3 regions of the Brevibacillus sp. MER 51 genome follow, and region 3 is predicted to be linked to each of the others. Evidence: riboswitches for the same ligand, from Rfam matches in the RefSeq annotation. Region 3 holds a riboswitch; each other region holds the start of a gene.
The links. A riboswitch is a leader RNA that binds a small molecule or an ion and turns the genes downstream of it on or off. The one in region 3 is predicted to bind cobalamin.
Positions count from the first base shown of each region.

Region 1: linked by a shared signal. The riboswitch ahead of M3630_RS04490 (ABC transporter substrate-binding protein) and the one ahead of metE (5-methyltetrahydropteroyltriglutamate--homocysteine S-methyltransferase) in region 3 are both predicted to bind cobalamin.
Region 2: linked by a shared signal. The riboswitch ahead of M3630_RS13980 (ABC transporter substrate-binding protein) and the one ahead of metE (5-methyltetrahydropteroyltriglutamate--homocysteine S-methyltransferase) in region 3 are both predicted to bind cobalamin.

Region 1 is NZ_JAMAUS010000002.1:65,696-72,116, forward strand. It holds gene M3630_RS04475 (dipeptidase) at 1-1,043, opposite strand, end outside; gene M3630_RS04480 (heme ABC transporter ATP-binding protein) at 1,263-2,075, opposite strand; gene M3630_RS04485 (FecCD family ABC transporter permease) at 2,072-3,130, opposite strand; gene M3630_RS04490 (ABC transporter substrate-binding protein) at 3,155-4,174, opposite strand; cobalamin riboswitch at 4,344-4,543, opposite strand; gene M3630_RS04495 (M24 family metallopeptidase) at 4,560-5,651, opposite strand; gene M3630_RS04500 (alpha/beta fold hydrolase) at 5,776-6,421, shown strand, end outside.
Region 2 is NZ_JAMAUS010000005.1:366,901-373,321, forward strand. It holds gene M3630_RS13975 (FecCD family ABC transporter permease) at 1-931, opposite strand, end outside; gene M3630_RS13980 (ABC transporter substrate-binding protein) at 933-1,928, opposite strand; cobalamin riboswitch at 2,085-2,233, opposite strand; gene M3630_RS13985 (MBL fold metallo-hydrolase) at 2,382-3,326, opposite strand; gene M3630_RS13990 (pyridoxamine 5'-phosphate oxidase family protein) at 3,484-4,068, shown strand; gene M3630_RS13995 (MerR family transcriptional regulator) at 4,116-4,874, opposite strand; gene M3630_RS14000 (hypothetical protein) at 5,010-5,180, shown strand; gene M3630_RS14005 (manganese-dependent inorganic pyrophosphatase) at 5,231-6,163, opposite strand; gene M3630_RS14010 (metallophosphoesterase family protein) at 6,307-6,421, shown strand, end outside.
Region 3 is NZ_JAMAUS010000001.1:540,964-547,384, reverse strand. It holds gene nrdE (class 1b ribonucleoside-diphosphate reductase subunit alpha) at 1-1,961, shown strand, start outside; gene nrdF (class 1b ribonucleoside-diphosphate reductase subunit beta) at 2,017-2,967, shown strand; cobalamin riboswitch at 3,054-3,252, shown strand; gene metE (5-methyltetrahydropteroyltriglutamate--homocysteine S-methyltransferase) at 3,398-5,680, shown strand; gene M3630_RS01995 (acyl-CoA thioesterase) at 5,695-6,189, shown strand.

The DNA of each region.
Region 1 (6,421 bases), on a different contig from region 3:
TACTTCCACACTTGCTGATACACTCTGAGGAAATTGCCACCCAAGATTCCTTCGATCTCTGCATCGGTGTATCTGCGCTTCAATAGCTCACGCGTAATTTCCGGCAGTGACGCATGGCCTTTTACTACGTCAAATGGCATCTCTTTCGTTTTGGCAATCTTGTCCAAGGGCAAATATTTCGTCAAATCATCGCACAGGTCTAAGCCAATACCGATGTACCTTGCTCCGACAAGCTTTTTCATATAGTCAACATGATCAATCAGTCTCTCGATAGTTGAGTCGGCACTGTTAGTCGCTGTAAACATGCTACACGCATTCAACCCGACTAGTCCGTCCTTTTCCGCAATTGCTTTGATCTGTTCATCTGTCAGATTGCGCATTGTCGGCACGATTGTTCGACTGTTGGAGTGAGAAGCGATCACCGGTTTTTCTGCGATCTCCATCACGTCCCAGAACCCTTCGTCATTCAAATGGCTCACATCGATGACGATACCCAGTTTTTCCGCTTCCTCGATAAGACGAACACCGAAATCGGTGATGCCTCCTTTTTTCCCTTCACGAACCGGTGCAAAAAAGCTGCCGTCCCCAGCAAAGTTGCGCCGACTCCAAACCAGCCCCATCATCCGTACTCCGAGCTCATAAAAGACACGCAAGAGACTCAAATCGTTATGCAGCGGCTCTGCCCCTTCCAACGACAGAATGAACGATACTTTATGCTCCGCTCTTGCCCGTTGCAAATCACCCAGATTTTTGACGATGACGATGTGCTCGGGAGACTCTGCCGCCTCTGCATGCAAAGCACTGATCTGATTGAGCGCCTTGCGAAGACTCATCTCTGGTACAAAAGCATCCTCGACGAACACGGCTGCCACAATGGAATGCACGCCACCCTGCTGGAACCGTGGCAAGTACTCCGTCTCGATCATTTTGGTTCGACCATATCCACGCTGAATCTCCACATCCATCAGCAGATCAAAATGCCCATCCAGAACGTGAACACCGTCGTGAAATTTGCGCGCCTGTTCTCTCGTTACTTCCGTCATACGGGTCATCTCCCATCTTGTTCCATGAATTTTCTGATCGAAATAAATTTGGCTATATCCAACAAATTCGCGACGTATTGCACGGCTCCTTTGATCAATAAGAGACCCTTTCATCTAACTGGTGGAAAGATTGAATTTTCTGCCGTCGGCTTAACAAAAAAGGACGCCGACTAGGCATCCCCCTCTTATGAAAATCAACGAAACTCAACTTGCACCCTATTAATTGGCTCCACTCATTACCTTCTGGATAGGTGGCTTGACACGGATCGCTTCCGAGTAGAAATACACATGCTTTTTTCCTGTAATGGGATGGGTCGTCACTTCTGTTTCTACTCCGAAAACATCCCGGATCAGATTGGGTGTCAAGACCTCCTCTGGTGTCCCCGATGTAACGATTTCCCCCTCACAGATTACGTACAGCCGATCACAGTACATCGCTGCGATATTGAGATCATGCAGCGAAGACAAGACCGTAATCCCCAACGTTTTGACGAGATCCATGACCTGCAACTGGTACCGAACATCCAAATGATTCGTCGGCTCATCAAGAACAAGAAACTGCGCTTGCTGCACCAAAGCTCTGGCAATCAGCACTCGCTGCTTCTCCCCACCGGATAAACTGAAAAAGCTGCGATCAGCGTATGTATGCATCCCTACCCGCTGTAGTGCATCTTCACAAATCCGAACGTCGTCCGCGTTATCGGACTGAAATAGTCGCTTATGCGGGGCACGTCCCATATTCACGATTTCGGTCACCGAAAAATCGAATTCGACAGAGGTCTCCTGCCGTACTGCCGCCATTCGCTGAGCGTTTTGGCGTGAGGTTAGCTTGTATACGTCGTCGCCATCGAGTGAGATCCATCCCGAACGCGGCTTCAGTACGCGATAAATGCTTTTTAGCAACGTGGACTTCCCACTGCCATTCGGCCCGATCAGCCCCACAAACTCTCCAGAGCGCACCTCCAGACTGACGTTGTGCAGGATTCCCTTTTTCTCCAGTTCGACCGATATATTCTCAACCTGCAAATTCATCGTCCGCTACCTCCAAAGGAATAAGAACTCCGCAGCATCAACCATATAAAGAATGGACCTCCACACAGTGCTGTCAAAATACCAATCGGCAGCTCTTCCGGTGCAAAGGCAAGCCTGGCAACTACATCAACCCAGATGAGAAAGATCGCGCCAAACAAAGCGCTGACAGGCAGGACACGTCTGTGATCTGATCCAACCATTACACGGACGATGTGGGGCATCATTAATCCGACAAAACCGATTGATCCCGCGATGGACACGATCACCCCCGTGAGCAGTGCCGTGATTACCAGGAGAAGCTTGCGGAATTGTACCGTATTCACCCCCAATGTCCCCGCTGACTCTTCGCCCATCAGCATCGCATTGAGCGAGCGGTATTGGGCCATTAAGACGATGAGACAGATGACGACAATCATTGTAGGGATCGTCAGGTACTCCCATTTCCCGCCAGCCAGACTGCCACTTAACCAAAACAGGACCGTCCCAATTCCATGCTCATTTGGCGCTGAAAAAACAAGCAGACTGGTAATGGCCGACAAGATCGCAGATATCGCAATTCCAGCCATGAGCAGGCGTACCGTCGAGTTTTGTCCACCAATACGGGATAGCGTAAAAATAAGAATGATGGACACAAGGGAGCCTGTAAAAGCGCCAAAGGATAGCGCATACTGCCCGTACATGCTGAATGCTCCAAAAATAATTACAGAGGTAGCGCCAACCGAAGCACCTGAAGATACGCCTAACACATACGGGTCAGCCAGGGAGTTGCGAACCAACGATTGAATCGCTACTCCCACGACAGACAGACCTGCGCCGACGATTGCCCCCAAGAGTACACGAGGAAAGCGAATATCCCAAATAATCGTTTGCTCACCTTTGGACCAATCCACTTCGATCAATTGGGCCAACATCGGAATTTTTGATAAGGCGATTTTCCATACCGTAGTCGGCTTAATCTCTACTGATCCCAGGGTAACTGCGAACGTAATCGAGAGGAAAAGTCCGACCAGTAAAGTAAGGATGATATAAGGTAACTTGATCTGTTGCAGTGCTATTCCCTCCCTTAAAAGGGGCGTACTCTATTTGAATTTATCCGGGTAGAGTCCTTCCGCCAAAATTTTCAGTGCAATCGATGCTCGAACACCTTCAGAAGCTGCGGACAAAGGCAATACCATTAGTCGTTGATTTTTAATCGCAGGGATATCCGCCAATTCTTTTTTACTCAAAAGGAAATTGCGTTTTTGCTCGACGGTTCTGTCCCCGTAATCTACGATAATAATCACGTCTGGATTGCGACTTACTACTTGTTCCCAACTTACCTCTGCCCAACCCTTTTGAATATCGTCAAAAATGTTCTTACCACCTGCATTCTTGATTAAGGATGTCATGTAGTTGTTGGCTGCTGTGAATGGTTTATCTTCCCCGTTGTCGTACACGAACACTTTTAGTGGCTCGTCAATCTTGCCAATTTTACTCATTGTTTGATCCATTTCACTCTTCATTTTATGGATCAAATCATTGGCTTTGTCCTCCACACGGAAAATGCGTCCAATGTTCGTAATGTCCGCAAACACATCGTCGATAGTCGGGCCAGGCATGCTAGATGACGATTGCAGATACGATTTGATGCCGACCTTTTCCAAATCTTGCATCGATCCTACACCCTTTTCGCCGAATCCACTTTTCCATCCGGCGTAGACAAAGTCTGGGTTCGCTGCCAGCAGCACTTCTTTCGTAGGATACTTGTCAGACAGTACCGGAATCTTGTCGTAATCTGCTTTTAACTCAGGAAGGATTTCATCATCCAGGTAAGCAGTTCCGACCATTTTATCAGCAAGGCCCAATGCCAGCATGATTTCGGTGACGTGCTGGTTCAAAGTCACTGCACGCTCAGGTGCTGTTGGATAAGTCATTTCGATACCATTATTGGTTAGTGTTACAGGCTTGCCTTCTGCTGCTGGAGCAGCTGTTTGTTCTGTTTTGGCTGGAGCCTGTGTTGTCGTAGTGGAGCCGCATGCCGAAACCAAAAGCATGGCAGCTGTCATAATACCGAAAGCTAGTCCTTTTATTACTGTATGCGTTTTGTTTGCCTTCATCATCTGTAATCCTCTTTTCTGTTTGGAAATGATGGCTTGAACCAAATCCTCCACAAAAAAGCACCCCCCATTTCAATCGGGAGGTGCATGACAAACGTAGATATAACTATAAGCAGGCATAAAGGCGCCCTTTTATAGACTGCTTCCACATCTGCCCCATCCTCGTGGGTCGATTGTATAGGATCGCATGGCAGGTCTCCTGGCTTACGGATCAACACACCCAGCTACCTTCCCATTTTTTGTCTTCCAAAAAACAGTGGCTATTTGCTAGGCACTCCTCGTTACAGTGGCGGGACCGCGCCGGTTTCTCACCGGACTTCCCTTTTAAGCTGACGGCATATGCCATCCAGCACCATTCGATACGTATTCAATTTTTATGATTTCTTCATTAGTTGATGGAAGTCAGTTTTTTCGGGAACTGCGTGAGTATTTCAACGCCCGTTTCCGTAACCAATACATCGTCTTCAATCCGCACGCCGCCTACACCTGGCAAATAGATGCCCGGCTCGATCGTAAAAACCATCCCTGGTCGAAGCACTTCTTGGTTCTGGCTGTGAACAGACGGATATTCATGTACGTCCATCCCAAGTCCGTGCCCAAGACGGTGCATGAAGTATTCACCGTAGCCTTTTGCAGTGATGACATCGCGAGCGGTTTTATCCAAATGCGCAAAGGTCACACCGGGACGAATCTCAGCAATTGCCGCTTCGTTGGCCGCCAATACCGTCTCGTAAATCTCTTGCAGCTGGGCACTGATCTCGCCTACAGCAAAGGTACGAGTAATATCGGATACATATCCGTTTGCAGCTACTCCGATATCAAACAAAAGCAAGTCGCCTTCTTGCACCTGGCGGGTTCCTGGCTTTCCGTGTGGAAGTGCCGACTTCTCCCCTGCCAATACCATGGACGTAAAGGATGGGCCTTCTGCGCCCAAGCGCTTCATCTGGAATTCCAGCTCAGCTACGATTTCTGTCTCGGTCATGCCTTTCTGAACTTTTTTCAGGGTCTCCCGCAAGGAATCCTCGACCAACTGAACAGCGTGTTTCAGACGATCCACTTCATCCGCGGATTTGATCAAACGCATTTCACGGAGTGGCTCTTCCACGTCCACATAGCTTGACGCCAGAACAACTTGTCCAAGTGCTTCATAGCGCTCGACAGTCATATGACTTTTCTCAATGCCGAGCTTCGCCAAGTTCGCTGGCAACACTTGCTTGAGAATTTCATACGGGTTTTGGATATCCGTATGTGTATGGATATCTTGAACGAACGAAGCTTCTGCCGCTGCTTCACGATCAAGAGCAGGTACAATCAAGGAAGGCTTTCCCTCAGCAGGAATAACAAGACCCATAAAACGTTCATGCGGGTCAGTAAAAAATCCGGTCAAATAGTAGACGTGCTTGGGAGAGGTAATCAACACCGCGTTCAGCTCTTGCTCTGTCAAAAACGTGTGGAGCTTCGAAATGCGCTCTTGAAACAACTTCTTCACCCTGCTTTCACCAATTATTCTATTGCGAGAATACCACTTCCCCATCAAAAAAAGAAGAGTTCAATTGAAAAATCTCCCTTGGATCGGACAACCTATAGGTGGGGTGAAAATGAAAATGGAACAAATACTCGTCCATCAGGATGGCAAACAGTTTGCTTTTCACATATCAGGAAAAGGCCAGCCGTTATTGTGTATCCATGCGCCATGTATCGGCTCTATCAATTTTGTTTATCAGCAAACACTCGCAGATACATATCAGCTCATTGTCCCTGATTTACCCGGACATGGCGACAGTTCTCCGATGGAGAAGCCCTTTTCCATTGGGGAGCTGGCAGAACGGCTCCATAAGCTGATCCCGGCACTCGGCATTGAGCGTCCCTTTATTTTGGGCTACTCCCAAGGTGCCTCTATCGCCCTTGAATATTGTCTTCGCTATCCTGATCATGCACAAGGCGGTATACTCGTGAGCGGGTTTTCCGAAGTGAATGACCTGTATTTACATGGACGATTTTGGATGGCCCAGGCGTTGTCGATGCTTCACGGCGTTCCTCTTCTTGCCCGTTCCATTGCTTCCTCACATGTCGATAACCCAGAAATGCGCGAAAAATGGACGGCACACGCCTCCAAAACAGATCCTACTAGCCTGAAATACCTTTACGCTGCCGGACATCGATATCAATGTACAGAGCGCCTGAGCAACATCCAGCTTCCGATTTTACTTGCCTATGGCGAACGTGATCAACGGATGCACCATTATGCGC
Region 2 (6,421 bases), on a different contig from region 3:
TTCTGGAGAGAGTGTCGGCCCACAGCACATAGATGCCACCGCAGATCGCAGCCATCGGCAGCAAAATACGGTGGTCAGGACCAACCAGCATACGGACGAGGTGCGGTACCACCAGGCCAACGAACCCGATAATTCCCGCGATAGAAACCGCTGCTGCCGTCAGAAGAGTCGAGACGACCAGAACCACCATCTTTGTTCGATCCACATGGACGCCGAGATGCGCAGCCTGCCGCTCGCCCAATGCAAAAAGGTTCAAGGAACGCGCATAGCTCACCAGCACCATTCCACCGATGACCAAGTACGGAATCAAGACGTACGTAAAGGCCCAGCCCCGAAATGACAGGCTGCCCATCAGCCAGAACACGATCTCATTCACCGTCTGATCGGATAGCGAAACCATAAAGGAAACGAGCGAGCCGAGAAAAGCCTGCACCACAACTCCAGACAAAATCAGGGTCTCTGTTTGGAGCTTTCCTTGCGTGTTCGCGAGTCCGAGTACGATCCATAGACTGAGCAGACCTGTAAGAAATGCGACGACAGGCGTGCTCCATGCACCCAAAAAGCTGATTTGCAAGCCAAACAGGATCAAAAAGGCCGCTCCGACAGCAGAACCTGATGCCACGCCCATCGTAAACGGATCGGCGAGCGGATTGCGCAAAACTCCCTGAAAGCCCGCTCCCGCAAGCGACAAGCAAGCCCCAATCAAGACAGCCAATACAACGCGTGGAAAACGAACCTTCATGACAATTTGCTCAGATGACTCTGGCCACGCTTCGGCAATCCAGTCAGAGAAGCCCGGGATCTGCTGGAGCAGGATGAGCCATACTTGTGAGATCGGGAGTTGTGCCGCCCCCATCGAGATGCTGATGACTATTGATGCCAGAAGGACAAGACAACTGACTCCTCCCCATATGAACAATCGTTTCTTCATTTTATTTCACCAAGTCAGGGTAAATCGCCTTGGCTACTTCGATCAAGCCTTGTGTAATGCGCGGACCAGGACGGGACAAAATATTTTGGTCCATGCCAAAGATTTGTTTTTCACGAATCGCCTTCATTTTATCCCAACCATTGCGATTCGCGATCATATCCTCCAGCTTGACGCCGGTCTTTTCATCGGTAATTCCGCTCGCATACAAAATGACGTCTGGGTCGTTTTGCAAAATCTTTTCTTCACTGATCGGATTCCAGCCTTGGGTGTCAGAAGCAATATTTGTCGCTCCAGCCAGTGTGATGAGTTCGTCCATGAACTCGCCTTTTCCGACTGTCCAGCCTGGGGAGAATTCCAGGTATACCTTTTTCTTCTGTTCCTGTTTTACATTTTTCACTGCATCTTGAACGTACGCGATGTCTTTCTTCATTTGCGCGACGACTTTTTCGGCTTGTTCCTGTGTATTCGTGATAACTCCCATTGTTAAAACATTGTTAAGGATGTCATCCATCTTTGTCGGATGGGTAATGTAGACGGGCATTCCGAGAGATTTTAGCTTGTCAGCCACTGGCTTCTCCATCGAAATCCCACCGACGACCATATCCGGCGTTTGAGCGAGAATGGCTTCTTCATTCGGTTTGACGACGCCGCCAATTTTCGGCTTTGCCTTCGCCGCTTCTGGATAATCGTCATAGTCTGAGACAGCTACGATCCGATCTTCCAAGCCTAATGCGAACAATATCTCTGTCTCGGCAGGTGATGTTGAGACGATTCGCTCAGGAGCTTTTGCAAAAGTTACTTCTTTTCCAGTCGCATCCGTGACTGTCAATGGATACGTTGTTTGTTTTGCAGGCTGCTCGGCCGCGCTCTCTTGCGGTGTTGTCTGCGGTGCACCTGTTTGTCCACCTGGTGCTGGCTGGCTATTATCATTACCCGCACAACCCGCGAGGCTCACCGCTACCAGTAGTGGGATCATGAATCGCAATGAACGTTTCATATGTAGAACTTCCTTTCTTCATGTCTGATTGACTGTACCTTCCAATAAAAAAAGCGACCCTTGCTTCCATTCGGAAATCAAAGGGTCGGCACCTCAGGGCAAACAGACAGGATGGTCTGCTTCCTGAAATAGGCCGATCCTTTCCGCGAAGGCAACAGGCACGAAAACAAACAGGCAGGTCTCCTGGCTTACGGCTGAGGAACGAGCCGATTTACAGTGGCGGGACCGCGTCGGATTTTCACCGACTTCCCTTTTCACCCGATCTTTTTAAGAAAAGACGAGGCACCTATTTGCTGTTACGTTTGAAATTGTCACAGTCCATGATTCATCCTACATCATAGCATTCCTTGGATGAAAAAAGAATGACAAACACGTAAGCCAATACTTTCTTGCCTGCTAAAAATGAAAAACGCCTGAACAAAAGGTTCAGGCAAATGTAAAGCTTTTCGCAGGCTACTCTCGTTTGTGCAAATAAACCAGAATGCCCATGGAGCATACTTGCAAATCGAGCTTGAGTACTTCGAAAACGTCGTGGTCACCACTGATGCCTTGTGACTGTAGATGATCCGAGATTCGTTCAAACAGCGTACGAGACAATTCTTCATAGGTTTGTCCAGCAGCAATCGCTGACTCTCCTTCCTCAACAAACACAGGGAGCCACTCACGTATTTGGCGGTACACATCATCTACCTGCTCAGACATCCCATAATGACCAAAGTAAATGCGATTTAGCTTGCGTGCTTCAAAACGGCTTAGAGACGCTAGCATGGCATCGGGGTCAAACTGATTCGGGGAAGTAGATGGCAGCACGAGGTGTATGCCATCCTTTTGAAGCTGTGGATAAAGTACACCTGCCGTATCCCCTGTGAACATGCCGCGGCTTACGGGATCGTAGATGCTGAAATGATGATTGGCATGTCCCGGCGAATCCAGAAACTCTAACACGCAATTTTCTCCGATCTTCAGTGTATCCCCGTCGCCGCGAATCAAAAGCCTCTCCTCAGAAACTGCCACGATCGGATCGAACAATCGATCAAAATCATCGTGATAAACCGCTCTCGCCCCTGCGATCAGTCGGCTCGGATCTACGAGATGACGTGCACCTTTCGGGTGGACGACGACCTTTGCGTTTGGACAATCCTTCAAAAACAGTCCTACTCCTCCTGCATGATCCAAATGAATATGTGTCACAATGATGTATTTTACTTGTTCCGGCGTATAACCGAGCTTGGCGAGACCGGCCTTGATGTATGGGACAGAGGGGCTTGGTCCTGTTTCGACCAAAGTCAGTTCTTCTTCAGCGATGACATAAGTCCCCGTACGCTCTGGCCAGCCCATATCGAAACCGTCTATCAAATGAATGCGCTCCCCTAAGTAAATAGGCTTTGATGATTGCATGTAAATGCTCCTCCTTTTCGAAAACTATTTTGTTGCGAGAATATTTACACTTTATCACCTATTTGGGAGGCGCTGGTGAAAAACAACACAAAATCTTCATATTTTTTTCGTAATATAAGGGCAGTAAAAAAATCCCATTACTTGGAGGGGTGCAAAAATGGGTCAGCTTTTTTCCGAGTTACGACCTGAGCATGAGAAGTTTATCAAGAAGCAACGGATGTTCTTTGTTGCCTCTGCTCCAATGGACACAGATGGTCACGTGAATCTTTCACCGAAAGGGTACGATTCTTTTCGCATCATATCGCCTACGGAGGTCGCCTATTTAGACCTGACTGGAAGCGGAAATGAAACCAGTGCACATCTGCAGGAAAATGGCAGGATTACTCTTATGTTTTGTGCCTTTGAAGGCCCTCCTCTCATCATGCGCCTATTCGGCAAAGGAACGGTTATTCTCCCGGATACGCCTCGGTGGGATGAGCTCGTAAAGGACTTCCCTCTTCTGCCCGGCGCTCGTCAAATCATTTCCGTAAACGTACAGGAAGTAAAGACTTCTTGCGGCTGGGCCATCCCCTTCTATTCCTTTTCAAAAGAACGCGATACCCTGCAGAAATGGACCTTGGCGAAAGACGAAGAGGAACTGCTTGCTTATCAAAAGGAAAACAACGTAGTCAGCATGGATGGCTTGCCAACACCCTTGGGACAAAAGCTTTTTCCCGCAGTAGGCGGGGATAACGAAGCGTAAAACGCAAAGAAGCTGCCTTTCTCGCAGCTTCTTTTTTGGAAACCTCTTTACTTGCTCGTATAAATCGCCACTGCATCGCGGAGAAACTCGGCTACACCTGGCTGCTCCTTGTCATAGTAAGCGGTAAAACGCGTGTCATCTACATACATCTGGGCCACACCTGCGTGGGCTTCCTTACTGTAGCTGTCCCAATAAAAACTCAGCCATTGACGGTGAAGATCTGCTGCTTTTTGCGCTAATTCATGAGCAGGGTCGCCTGTCGAAAAAGCCTGCGACAACGTCTCGTGCAGCTCTGCGTTCAATTTCTCCAGCGCGGCATATTGTTCTTCTGTCATGCCTTTGACCTTCTGATTCGATTTTTCGATTCGGTCACTTCCATATTTTGCACGAATTTCTTCTCCGTATTGCGCCTCGTTGTCGTCAATCAACTTTTGCTTGAAGCCTTCAAATTTTTGTTTGTCACTCATCGTTTTGGTCCCCTCTCTTTGTGCTAATGTCAAATCGACATTGGCGATTAACGCATCCAATTGCGCTCGCCTTTCCAGGAGCTTCTCGCGGTGCTCCAGCAGTGCCCGGTCAGCATCAAAGGTTGGTGAATCCAGGATCTCCTTGATTTCCTCCAAGCTCACCCCCAGCTCGCGGTAAAAAAGGATTTGCTGCAATCGATCAACCTCTTGCTGTCCGTAAATGCGATACCCTGACGAATTGATTCTCGCCGGCTTGAGAAGGTCAATTTCATCGTAGTATCGGAGCGTCCGGGTGCTGACACCCGCCAGGAGTCCTAGCTTTTGCACCGTATATTCCATGTTCATTCCTCCTGACAAATTGATCGTACACATTTACGGACCGTCAATGTCAAATACATTTTCACAAAAAATTGGCGTTACTTCATTTTCATTATTTGCTAAAATATAGGTAAAGTCATACAAGGGGGGACTTCGATGCTCTATATCATCGGCTTCATTGTAGCTATAGTCGGTGCCGGATGGGGATTAACAGGGCTGCTCAGTCTCAAAGCCAGAGATAAACATGCCATCACCCATTACACTGATGATGCTTATGCCCAGCAAACCTTGTTCCAGATGCATAACAACCCTACCCAAGGCATGTAAAGATAAAAAATGGCTGCCCGCATCGTGTGCATGGCAGCCACTTTTCTTTTTTACAGAGCTTGGAATGTATCAGTCAATACCGGTACGATTTGCTTCTTGCGGGAGACAACGCCCTTCAGAACAGCTTTGTTGTCCACCAATGTTACTTGGTATGCTTTTTCTACTGCTTGTGTTGCACTGCCGAGTGCAATTGCAACAGAATCGTTATTCAAGATATCCGTTACTACAAACACGAACAGGTCCAAACCTTTTTCAGCGATGTTTGCGTTCATAGCTGCTTCCAGTTCGCTTTGGCGTGCAAGTACATCATTGACATCCACTGCATTAACTTGTGCGATTTCTACTTTCGCATTGCCCATTTGGAACTCTTTTGCATCCAATGTGAGCAATTGTGCGATTGTTTTGTCGCTCAGGTCTGCCCCCGCTTTGAGCATTTCCAGGCCGTATGCTTCCAGATTGACACCCGCGATTTCAGCCAGCTCATGAGCAGCCGCTACATCTTGCTCCGTGCACGTTGGGGATTTCAACAGCAACGTATCCGAAATGATAGCAGAAAGCATCAAGCCCGCCATCTCTTTTGGAATGTCTACGCCGTTTTCTTTGTACATTTTCTTCAAAATGGTAGTCGTGCATCCAACCGGCTCGGCACGGAAGTAGAGAGGATTGCTCGTCTCAAAGTTCGCAATACGGTGATGGTCGATCACTTCTACCACTTGCACTTGCTCAATGTCATTCGCGCTTTGTTGGCGCTCGTTGTGGTCTACAAGGATCACTTCATTAACTTCATTCGCCACTGTCTCTACGAGGCGCGGCTCTTTTACTTGGAAGTAGTTCAACACAAATGCCGTTTCGCTGCTGATTACACCCAGACGTACAGGCTCTACATTTGCGCCCAGTTTTGTTTTCAAGTCAGCATACACAAGTGCTGAACAAATGGAATCTGTGTCTGGATTTTTATGACCGAAGATTAGTTTTTTTTCCATCATCCATACTCCTTAATCTTAATTTGGCTTCCAAATTATACCACAGCTTAGCGGATATGCCCAAGATACATTATAGGTTCAAACTCGGTCGTTGGAAATAAGGTTTTGAAGAACACTCCGTAATGAATGGGAGGCGAAATAAAATGAGAGTGGCAGCTTTATATGACATTCACGGGAATGTACCTGCCCTACATGCAACATTGACAGAACTCGAAGTTGTGAAGCCTGATCTTATTGTCATCGGGGGGGACACCATCT
Region 3 (6,421 bases):
TTAACAGTGTCAAAGAACGCATGGACTATTTGATCGAGAATGACTTCTATGAGAACGTCTATGAAACATACACGGTTGAGCAGGTTGATGAAGTTTTCCGTTTGGCCTATGACGCTGATTTTCAATTTGCTTCGTATATGGCTATCTCCAAATTTTATAAAGATTACGCCTTGAAAACGAACGATAAATCGATGTACTTGGAGCAGTATCCAGACCGGGTGGCCGTTGTGGCACTGTCCCTTGGACAAGGTGACTTTGAGCTCGCCAAGCGTTTAACAGTATCCATGATGGACCAGCGTTTGCAACCAGCGACACCAACTTTCCTGAACGCAGGCAAAAGCCGCCGCGGAGAAATGGTCTCCTGCTTCTTGCTCGAAATGGATGATTCACTGAACTCTATCAACTTTATTTTGGGCACTTGTATGCAGTTATCCAAAATTGGCGGCGGTGTAGCCGTGAACCTGTCCAAGCTCCGCGGACGAGGAGAGCCGATCAAAGGCGTCGAGGGCGCGGCAAAAGGTGTCATGCCAGTCCTCAAGCTGCTGGAAGATGCATTTTCCTACGCGGATCAAATGGGGCAACGCAAAGGCTCAGGTGCAGCGTACTACAACATTTTCGGCTGGGATATCAACGAGTTTCTCGATTGCAAAAAGATCAATGCAGATGAAAAAGCGCGCATCAAAACGTTGTCCATCGGTCTGATCGTACCAAATGTTTTCTACAAGCTGGCTGAGGAAAACAAGCCACTGACTGTGTTTGCTCCGTACTCCGTGTACAAAGAATACGGCGTGCATCTGGATGATATGGACCTCGATGACATGTACGAGGAACTCCTGGCAAACGATCGCATCAAGAAAAAGACCGTGATGAGCGCACGCGAGATGTTGACCAAAATCGCGATGATCCAAATGGAATCAGGCTATCCGTACATCATGAACAAAACGAATGCGAACAACAATCATGCCCTGAAAGATCTCGGCTCGGTGAAAATGTCCAACCTGTGCACGGAAATCTTCCAGCTGCAGGAGACTTCGACGATCACCAACTACGGCGAGATGGACATCATCCGTCGCGATATTAGCTGCAATTTGGCATCGCTGAATATTGTCAACGTGATGGAACGCAAAATGATCCGTGAATCTGTCCACGAAGGAATCGAAGCCATTACAGCCGTAAGTGACATGACGCGTGTAGAAAACGCTCCAGGCGTTCAAAAGGCTAACCGCGAGCTGCACTCAGTAGGGCTTGGTGCGATGAACCTGAACGGTTATCTGGCAAAGAACAGAATCGCTTACGAAAGTGAAGAAGCGAGAGATTTCGCCCGTACGTTTTTCATGATGATGAACTTCTACTCCTTGGAAAAAAGCATGGAAATTGCCAAGGAAACAGGCAAGACCTTCTTGGGCTTTGAACAATCGGAATATGCAAAGGGCACTTATTTTAACAAGTACGTGACGAATGACTACAGCCCACGGACGGAAAAAGCAAAGCTTCTCTTTGAAGGAATGTACATTCCGACGCCAGAGGATTGGGCGGAGCTACAGCAAAAGGTGCAAAAGCATGGCGTTTACCATGCGTATCGTTTGGCGATTGCACCGACACAGAGCATTTCCTACATTCAGAATGCGACTTCTAGCGTGATGCCAATCGTTGAGCATATCGAAACGAGAACGTATGCCAACTCTACGACGTATTACCCGATGCCGTACTTGTCGCAGGAAAACTATTTTTACTACAAATCGGCATATGTGATCGATCAATTCAAAGTAATTGATCTGATTGCCGAAATTCAAGAGCACATCGACCAAGGAATTTCGACAGTGCTGCACGTGAACAGCAACATTTCAACCAGAGAACTGGCTCGCTATTACATTTACGCAGCGAAAAAAGGTCTGAAGTCACTCTACTATACGCGTACGAAGCATTTGACTGTAGAAGAGTGCATTAGCTGCGCGGTTTAGTGAACGCGATTCATAAAAGGAAAAGCATCAAGCAAAAAGAGAAGAGGAACGCCATATGAAAGCAGTCAATTGGAACAGGCCGGACGACGATTTTACGATGACGTTTTGGAATCAAAACATCATGCAGTTCTGGACGGATGATGAGATTCCGCTATCAGATGACAAGATGGCCTGGATGGAGCTCAGTGCAACTGAACGGGACACGTATAAAAAAGTATTGGGCGGTCTCACCTTGCTGGATACGGTTCAAGGTGGAGTAGGGATGCCGAAAATCATGGAGCATGTCGATGGACTGCAAAGAAAAGCGGTTCTCGCCTTCATGGGCATGATGGAGCAAATCCATGCCAAATCGTACAGCAGTATTTTTACCACGCTGGCATCGACAGAAGAGATTGACGGTATTTTTTCGTGGGTAGAAAATAATCCACATCTGCAAAAGAAAGCGGCCCTCATCTCGAAACGCTATCAAGAAATTGAGAAACCGAAAGACTTGTACATGGCGATGGTAGCGTCCGTCTTCCTGGAAAGCTATCTGTTTTACAGCGGCTTCTTCTATCCGCTCTATTTGGCGGGTCAAGGAAAGATGACAAGCAGCGGGGAAATTATCGATTTGATTGTTCGCGACGAGAGCATCCATGGACTCTATGTCGGCGTTCTCGCGCAAGAAGTCTATCAAGGTCTGAGTGTGGTCGAGCAGACCGCAGCAAAAGAGGAGCTGTATGCCCTTTTGCATGAGCTGCAAGAAAATGAAGAGGCTTATACGACTTCGTTGTATACGGAAATCGGATTGGCTGACGAGGTTCATGCCTACGTGCGCTACAACGCGAACAAGGCATTGATGAATCTGGGGCTGGACCCGCTTTTCCCAGAGGAAGAAGTGAACCCAATCGTGCTGAACGGCATTCGTACGCAGACGAAGCAGCATGACTTCTTCTCGAAAAAAGGAAATGGTTATGTCCGCACGCTAAACGTAGAACCATTGACGGACGATGATTTTAGATTTTAGTATGACAAAAAATGGAATATGTGTTACTGTATGAACAGTATGCTGCCCTGCTCGTTTAAGGGGGCACTTCACAGAACCATGACAATTTCATAAGAGTGGGAACAGGTTCTTTGGTTATCACGCTCGACCAAGGATGAAAAGGGAAGTCGGTGAGAATCCGACACGGTCCCGCCACTGTATGAGGGGAGTCGGCACATTTATTAGCCACTGATCCAAACGGATTGGGAAGGCATGTGCAGATGATGATCCCAAAGTCAGGAGACCTGCCTGTTTCGACGACACTGCTTAACCTACGGGAGATAGGGAGGTGTTAGGATGCTGTGATCTCAGTGCTTATTTGGCATTTCTAACGTTCTTTTTCATCGTTGGAGATGCCTTTTTTATTGGGCGGATTCAAGTCAGGATCGAATGAAGAATGGAGAGGAAGCTCATGAAAAGCAGCAATTTGGGATATCCACGGATCGGGAAGAACCGCGAGTGGAAAAAGGCATTGGAAGCATTTTGGGCTGGCACCCTCGATGAGGCAAGCCTGGTCCAGCAAATGGAGCAAATCCGTCACCAAAACCTGTTGGTTCAGCAGGAAAAAGGGGTCGATCTGATCCCTGTAGGTGACTTTACGTACTACGATCACATGCTGGATATGGCTGTGATGTTTGGAATGGTCCCCAAGCGCTATGAATACGAGGGCGGCCCGGTTTCATTAGCGACATACTTCGCCATGGCTCGCGGTTCGAAAGAAGCTGTCGCCAGCGAAATGACGAAATGGTTTAACACGAACTACCATTATATCGTCCCGGAATTCGGGGAACGACAACCAACCATAACCGAGAACAAGCCTCTCCAGGCATATTTGGAGGCCAAAGAAAAGTATGGCATCATCGGAAAGCCTGTCATTGTAGGCCCGTATACGTTTGTCAAATTGTCCAAAGGATATGAGAAAAACGAATTGGAGATCGTCGTGGATCAACTCGTACCGCTCTACATAGACGTTCTCCGGGAGTTGGAGCTGCACGGTGTGGAATGGGTGCAAATCGATGAGCCTGCATTTGTACTGGATGTTTCGGAGCAAGAACGCGCCCTCATCAAGCGTATCTATGCGCAAATCGGTCAAGCTCTACCACATCTGCAGTGCATGCTGCAAACCTATTTTGAAGCGGTGGATTGGTACGAGGAGCTGGTTTCCTTACCGGTAAAGGGAATCGGTCTTGATTTTGTACACGGAGCGAAGCGAAATCTAACCAATCTGAAAAAACACGGGTTTCCAGCAGGCAAGATTCTCGCAGCGGGAATCATCGACGGTCGAAACATATGGCGTGCATCCATTGAGGAGAAATGGGAGCTGGTCAAAGAAATTTCCGAGATTGTTCCGCTCGAAAAGCTGTGGCTGCAGCCGTCCAGTAGTTTGTTGCATGTACCGGTAACGGTTGAGGCAGAGAGCGGTTTGCCAGAGGAAGTCATGCCTGCATTGGCGTTTTCCGACGAAAAACTGGGGGAAGTACAGCTTTTAGTCCAAGGATTCCGATACGGTAAGTATGTTATATCAAAAGAGATCGCCCAAAATGAAGCGGACTTGCTGAGGCTAGCATTATCCCCAGCGAGGAATCGGGGAGAAGTAAAGAATGCTTTACGTCAAATCGCTACTGCAAAACTTGAAAGAAGTGTTCCTTATCCCGAACGTCGAGAGATTCAACAAAATACGTGGAAGTTTCCACTGCTGCCAACTACCACAATCGGAAGCTTCCCGCAGACGGCAGAGGTTCGCCAAGCCCGACAACAGTTTAAAAAAGGGAGTTGGTCAGTGGAGCAATACGATGCTTTCATTCAGGCGCAAATCAAGGAATGGATCGAGATCCAAGAAGAGCTCGGACTGGATGTCCTGGTCCATGGTGAGTTCGAACGAACAGATATGGTTGAGTATTTTGGCGAAAAGCTCGATGGCTTTTTGTTCACGAAAAACGGCTGGGTGCAATCATATGGCTCACGCTGCGTCAAGCCTCCTATTATTTACGGAGATGTAGAGTTTGTGGCACCAATGACGGTCAAGGAAAGTGTGTATGCAAAATCATTGACCGACAAACCAATGAAGGGCATGTTAACGGGTCCAGCAACCATTCTGAACTGGTCGTTTACTCGGGTAGATGTCTCCAGAGAAGAAGTGTGCGAACAAATCGCGTTGGCATTGCGAAAGGAAGTAGAAGCCTTGGAAGAAGCGGGGATTCTCATGATTCAGGTCGATGAACCAGCGCTGCGCGAAGGACTTCCGCTCAAAAAAGAAGAGCAAGCCGCTTATCTCGAATGGGCAGTCAGAGCGTTTCGTCTAGCGACCTCTACCGTTGCGCCGAGCACACAGATTCATACACATATGTGCTACTGCGAATTCCATGATTTCATGGATGTCATCAGCGAGCTCGATGCCGATGTGATTTCGATTGAGACTTCCCGCAGCCACGGAGAGCTCGTGTCAGTGTTCGAAACAGGTACATATGACAAAGGCATCGGGCTCGGCGTATACGATATCCATAGCCCCCGAGTTCCAGCTGTCTCTGAAATGGAAGATATGGTAGCCCGAGGTGTACAAGTACTTCCACCTGATCAATTTTGGATTAACCCGGATTGCGGGCTGAAGACAAGAGGGAGAGAAGAAACCGTTCAGTCATTGCGAAACATGGTTGCGGCAACCAAAGCGATTCGGAGTCGTTTGACAGCCCTGTAGGGAAGGTGCACACGATGAGAGGAGCCACACAAATGATGACAGAAGCGCGACCGATCCAACAATCGAGAACTTTTTTGACTGATCTCGTCTTGCCACCGGATACCAATCACCACCATACCATTTTCGGCGGGAAAGTCATGGCATACGTTGACAAGATCGCCTGCATCGCAGCCATGCGGCATTGCCGTAAGCCTGTTGTCACTGCGTCCAGCGATTCCTTTGATTTTCTAGCGCCAATCAAGACGGGGGAAGCAATCAACCTGGAGGCATACGTCACCTGGACCCATAAGACATCGATGGAAGTATTCGTGAGAGTGGAAGCGGAGAACTTGTTGACCGGAGAAAAGCGGATGACAGCACGCGCGTATCTGACGATGATTGCCCTCGATGATCAAGGAAAGCCGACGAGCGTGCCTGGTGTCATTCCTGGTACAGAAGAAGAGCGGATACAGTATGAAAAAGCGAAGGAACGCCATGTATTGAGAAGGAAGCGGAAGGAAGAGAGGTAAGGAGAAACACCGTGCTACAGAGAAGCCTCCGGTTAACTTGTTTGCGACAGGTTACCGGAGGCTTCCTTATTTTATTCGCAAACATTACCCATTTCCAAAAATTCATCCCTCGCCGTACCCCTTATCCGTCCAAAGGCATGCGGTGAGCCAGTGTACAAAAGGAGACAAAACGAGACAAAACGAGACAGGTGTCCACTTTTGTTCCCCCCAAAAAGTAAAGCGGTTACAAAAA